2 linked regions of the Prochlorococcus marinus subsp. marinus str. CCMP1375 genome follow. The protein of the gene in region 2 interacts with the protein of the main gene of each other region in a pairwise test. Links are inferred from orthologs where the notes say so. Each region holds a gene or a part of one and is shown on either strand. Other genes may lie near its edges.

Region 1 (2,914 bases), 350 kb from region 2 along the record:
GCAATTATTTTGGTATAAGTCCTATTGAACTTCAAAGAAGTAGAAGTTGGTTTGATAGACATGGCAATGCATTAGTTTTCTGGGGAAGGCTAGTACCTGGAATTAGAACATTAATTTCTGTTCCTGCTGGAATTGAGTTAATGCCTTTTCTACCTTTCATTATTTGGACAGCTGCTGGAAGTCTGGTTTGGACAATTTTGTTAACTGTTGCTGGAATATTTTTAGGAGAAAGTTATAGCAATGTAGAAGTATGGTTGGAACCTATTTCAGGAAGTATTAAGGTCCTACTATTATTTACAGCATTGTCTTTGGTTGTTTGGGTATTGATACGTAGGATTTTTACTAAAAAGAAAAATTAGAATGGAATATCATTAGGATTTTGTTGATTTATATGAGATTGATTGTTTGACACTCCGTTGTTAAAAGAATCTTTTTTGCTACCCAATAATTCAAGTCGGTCTACTCTAATTACAGGCTTGGATTTATTCTCTCCTGTATTTTTGTCTTTCCATTGATCTTGCTTAAAGCTTCCAGTTATTCCCAATAAAGATCCTTTCTTTACGTAATCTGCTGCTACTTGTGCTTGCTTTCCCCAAATTTCGAGATTAAACCAATCAGGTTCTTCATTACGACTTCGTCTATTTACTGCAATTGTAAAATTTGCAACTATGGTACCTGATTCGAAATATCTGACTTCAGGATCTCTGCCGGCTCTTCCAACTAGATTAATAGAATTAATGGTCACTATCTAATTTTTTTAGAAAACATCGAATTAACTATAGCTGGATTTATTTGCCATGTTTTAGAAAAGAAATACTTATGTTTTTTCTAGATAGTTTTACTAGTGTAAGTTACTAGTCACAAATACAAACAATCGTGTTTTTAAGACGTTTCAGACTTTCTCGTGATATTGGTATTGATCTTGGCACAGCCAACACATTGATTTATGTCCAGGGTAAAGGAATAGTTTTAGAAGAACCTTCTGTAGTGGCAATGGATTTAGAAGAAGGTGAACCACTAGCCGTTGGAGACGATGCAAAGATGATGCTTGGGCGTACTCCTGGAAACATTAGAGCAGTTAGACCTTTACGAGATGGAGTAATTGCTGATTTTGATGCTGCTGAGCAAATGTTGAAAACATTTATTCAAAAGTGTAATGAAGGTCGTGGAATTATTGCTCCTAGGTTAGTCGTTGGAATCCCAAGTGGTGTAACTAGTGTGGAGCGTCGTGCGGTTCGAGAGGCTGGTTTAGCTGGAGCTAGGGAAGTTCATTTGATTGACGAACCTGTAGCTGCTGCTATCGGGGCACATCTTCCAGTGACCGAAGCAATAGGAACAATGATTGTTGATATTGGTGGTGGTACAACAGAGGTAGCAGTCCTTAGCTTGGGAGGCACTGTTTTGAGTGAATCTGTTCGAGTTGCTGGAGATGAAATTAATGATTCAATCGGTGTTTATTTAAAGAAGGTGCATAATCTTGTTGTTGGGGAGAGGACAGCCGAAGAAATCAAAATTCGTATTGGATCTGCTTTCCCAAATAATGATTTTGATATGCAATCAATGGATGTTCGTGGTCTGCATTTGTTATCTGGATTGCCTCGTTCAATTACTTTGCAGGCAGGTGATATTAGAGAAGCCATGGCTGAGCCTTTAAATAAAATTGTTGATGCAGTCAAAAGAGTTTTAGAACGGACTCCTCCTGAATTAGCAGCAGATATTGTTGATAGAGGAATTATGCTTGCAGGCGGTGGAGCATTAGTTAGAGGAATCAGTGATCTTGTCAGCCATGAAACCGGCATCTTTACTCATGTGGCTGAAGAGCCACTGCTATGTGTGGTAAATGGGTGTGGCCAAGTTCTCGACAATTTCAAGCGATTGCGACGGGTAGTTGATACACCTGAATTTGCTAGAAATGCTGTAAGGGATTAATTCTATGATTAACCCTCGACGAAAGGCTGCTTTTCGTTGGTGGTATAAAAGGAATTTGTGGTATGGGTTTGCTTTTACTTTATTTCTTATATTTGTTCGATTAACTAAGGGGGCATTTTTATTAGATTCTTTTGCATTTATTTCTAGACCTTTTTGGCCTGGAACAGCTCAGAAAGAATGGATAACCAATGGGATTAATCTTGAACAACAAATAAGATTGGATTTATTAGAAAAGGATAATCAACGTTTGAGAACATTATTAGATTTAAAGAATTCATCTAATAAAGATATTATCTCTGCGGCTGTTATTTCTAGAAGGTCTAGAGACTTTTGGCAGCAATTGGAGCTTAATAAAGGGTCTAATCATTCTATACAAAGAGGGGATGCAGTGATGGGACCTGGTGGCCTTTTAGGGATTATTCAGAGTGTTACTCCTACTACCTCCCGAACACGTCTGCTTACAGACCCTGGTTCTAAATTAGGGGTATGGATAGAAAATAAAAAGGTTCATGGTGTGTTAGTGGGAATTGGTACTAATCGCCCTCAATTAAATTTTTTGGAAAAAGTTCCTAATGCAAAAGTTGGAGATATTATTAGTACTTCGCCTGCCAGCACATTAGTTCCACCAAATCTTCCAGTAGCAGTGATTCAGCTAATCAATAGCGATAATTTACCTTCACCATATGCTGTTGTTCAGTTAATTGCCTCACCAGAAGCTATTGATTGGGTTCAAATCCTAAGGTTTAAATGAGGAAAGAGCAGAAAAAAACTATTTATAAGTTTTTAGTTTTATTAGTGCCGTTGTTGATACTTTCTTCTCCCTCTTGGTTAATGCTTGGTGGAGTAGGAGCAAGATGGGCTCAATTATGGTTATTACCTTGGGCGCTTATTGAAGGACCTTTAGCAGGTCTTTTTGCGGGCTTTTGTTTAGGTACTATTCTAGATACCATTAATCTTGACGGATCTTCTCAAATTCCTGCATTGA
Region 2 (2,936 bases):
GGCTACTTGTAACGAAAGGGAGAGAACCCATTAATAGCAATCAAATCCATATCAAGGGTGCTGCAAATACTCCCAATAGAGAAATAGTTAAGGCTATGGGTATTAATTTGCCAACATCCCTTTTAGAAATAAATCCAAAACAACTAGAAAACAATCTTCAAAAGAATTTACCGATAAAAGCTGTTGCAATTAGTCGAAGGATTGCTCCACTAGGAATTGACGTACAAATTTTAGAAAGAGAGCCCATAGCTTTTGCTCTAAGGAAACAAGGCAATAATCAAGAAAAAGGAATGGTTGATAAAGAAGGTTATTGGATACCCATTATTAATGGCACTAATGAATCTTCAAACACATCAAAAGGTCTCATTATTGATGGCTGGGACCCTAGCAAAAAAGATCTGATTAAATTTCTCTTGAGAAATCAGACTAGTCTTGGCAGCCCTCTTAAAAGAGTTATTTTCAATCCAAATGGAAATATAAGCCTCCAAACAGAGTTTTTTAAATTTGTTCATCTAGGGAACAAATCAAACTTGTTAGACCAGCAATTGAAAGCAATTGCTCAATTGTCTAAGTCACTCCCAAATAAATTAACTGACACGTCCGAAATTATTCTCAACTTAAAAAATCCCTCAAAACCAAAATTGTTTTTACCAAATGAAAAAAATAATTAGAAAAAACACCTCTTCAAAGCCATGAAAATCTGGAGAAAAGTCAGTGAACTCTGATTTATCTCCTTAAAGAAAGACGAGACTTTCTTGAAAAACCCAACAGATCTCCAAAGCCAGTCATAATGCACCAAAAATCATTCATCTAAATCCCGAGTATGGTGATGGCTATGGGAAACAATTCAAACTCGTCCATTAGATCAGAGAGCATTCAACCAAGCCAGAATGCCCGCATTGAAGTAATTGGCGTAGGTGGTGGTGGCAGCAATGCTGTAAATCGAATGATTCTTAGTGATCTTCAAGGGGTCTCATACAGAGTTCTCAATACTGATGCACAAGCTTTGTTGCAATCTTCGGCTGAGAATAGAGTTCAACTTGGTCAAACATTAACTCGAGGCCTAGGAGCTGGAGGGAACCCAAGTATTGGAGAGAAAGCTGCAGAAGAATCTAGAGCAGAGCTTCAACAAGCTTTAGAAGGTGCCGATTTGGTATTTATTGCCGCTGGCATGGGTGGAGGAACAGGCACTGGAGCAGCACCAGTAGTTGCAGAAGTAGCCAAACAAAGCGGAGCCCTTACTGTCGCAATAGTTACTAAACCATTTAGTTTTGAAGGTCGCCGCAGAATGCGTCAAGCAGATGAAGGTATCGCCAAGCTCACAGAAAGTGTTGACACTTTAATTGTCATCCCTAACGATCGCCTTAAAGATGCAATTGCAGGAGCGCCCCTTCAAGAAGCATTTAAAAATGCAGATGATGTTTTACGAATGGGAGTGAAAGGCATAACCGACATAATCACTTTGCCTGGTCTTGTAAATGTGGACTTTGCGGACGTTCGCTCTGTAATGACTGAAGCTGGAACATCATTACTTGGAATAGGCATTGGATCTGGTCGTTCTAGAGCCGCCGAAGCCGCTCAAGCAGCAATAAACAGTCCTTTATTAGAAGCTGGTCGTATAGATGGAGCAAAAGGCTGCGTAGTAAATATTACAGGCGGGAAAGACATGACATTAGAAGACATGACCTCTGCTTCAGAGGTTATTTACGATGTTGTAGACCCAGAAGCAAATATTATTGTTGGCGCAGTTATTGATGAAGCTCTTGAAGGGGAAGTTCAAGTAACTGTAATTGCAACTGGTTTTGATGGGAATCAGCCTTACACCAAGCAAAAAGCAGGTGCTAAATTATCTCCTCAATCTCTATATCGACAAACACCAAACAAAGAGCCTGGAGCAAGTATCCCTGAATTCCTAAGACTTAGACAACTTAGGCGTGATCAGTAAAATCAAGGCTTTAATTTAGGTGACCCGGAATCCACGCCAGATTCAAGCATCCCTTGTGGCTGCTACCTTCCGGTCCTGACCAGATTTAGGCGTCGAAGCCGCATGGGCCCGAGTCTCCTAAAGTTTAGCAATCCAAATCTCTTAGCAAACAAGCTAAATGCTTCCTAAGGAATTAGTTCGATTTAAAGAACTTGGAAATCAAATCACAATCCTCACTGCTTGGGACAGCCTTTCTTCGGCAATTGTTGAAGCTGCAGGAGCAGATGTTGTTCTTGTAGGGGACTCACTAGCAATGTTCATTCATGGGCATACCACAACATTGCCTGTAACTCTTGAACAAATGCTCCATCACACTCAAGCTGTTGGGAGAGGTTTTTTAAGTCCAAAAAATAAGCAACCTCTAGTAGTTTGTGATCTTCCATTTCTGAGTTATCAATGTGGAGAAGATAAAGCCGTAGCGGCAGCTGGAACCTTACTGAAAAACTCTTGTGCTGCAGCTGTAAAAATCGAAGGAGCTGAACCTGAAGTCATTTCAGTTATTGAAAGGCTTATTCGAATGGGCATACCTGTAATGGGGCACCTTGGCTTAACCCCACAATCAGTTAATAATCTTGGGTATCATCGACAAGCTGAAGACGCATTGGGGCAAGAAAAGTTAGTCACTCAGGCTCTAAAAATTGAACAGGTTGGCTGCTTTTCAGTAGTCTTAGAACATGTCCCTTCAAAAGTTGCCAGTAAAGTAACTCAAATGCTCAAAATCCCTGTAATAGGAATTGGTGCAGGAGAGGAATGTGATGGTCAAGTAAGAGTAACCGCAGATTTACTAGGCCTTACAGACAAACAGCCTCCATTTGCAAAACCCCTTATAGATGGAAGGTCCTTATTTATAGAATCACTTACAAGTTGGGTTGATCAATTGAGGAATTAAGTAAAGACTCATACCACAACAACATATCAACAAGAATCTGATTACTAAGATCCATTCCATGAG

Evidence for each region.
Region 1: the proteins of ftsZ (region 2) and PRO_RS08775 interact in binary tests that used the Escherichia coli proteins (3 or more experiments, as listed by UniProt). The link is inferred for Prochlorococcus marinus subsp. marinus str. CCMP1375 from one-to-one orthologs.

The regions. Positions count from the first base shown.
Region 1 is NC_005042.1:1,635,243-1,638,156, reverse strand. Bases 47-2,902 are described here. They hold PRO_RS08775 (rod shape-determining protein), read left to right. Parts: upstream 47-876; coding sequence 877-1,929; downstream 1,930-2,902. Other genes in these bases: PRO_RS08765 (hypothetical protein), read left to right, coding at 2,677-2,902; mreC (rod shape-determining protein MreC), read left to right, coding at 1,934-2,680; PRO_RS08780 (single-stranded DNA-binding protein), read right to left, coding at 356-745; PRO_RS08785 (DedA family protein), read left to right, coding at 47-359. In the rest of the region: more of PRO_RS08785, read left to right, coding at 1-46; more of PRO_RS08765, read left to right, coding at 2,903-2,914. UniProt on the Escherichia coli protein: Forms membrane-associated dynamic filaments that are essential for cell shape determination. Acts by regulating cell wall synthesis and cell elongation, and thus cell shape.
Region 2 is NC_005042.1:1,285,926-1,288,861, forward strand. Bases 10-2,887 are described here. They hold ftsZ (cell division protein FtsZ), read left to right. Parts: upstream 10-829; coding sequence 830-1,945; downstream 1,946-2,887. Other genes in these bases: PRO_RS06810 (cell division protein FtsQ/DivIB), read left to right, coding at 10-671; panB (3-methyl-2-oxobutanoate hydroxymethyltransferase), read left to right, coding at 2,103-2,873; hemW (radical SAM family heme chaperone HemW), read right to left, coding at 2,842-2,887. In the rest of the region: more of PRO_RS06810, read left to right, coding at 1-9; more of hemW, read right to left, coding at 2,888-2,936. UniProt on the Escherichia coli protein: Essential cell division protein that forms a contractile ring structure (Z ring) at the future cell division site. The regulation of the ring assembly controls the timing and the location of cell division.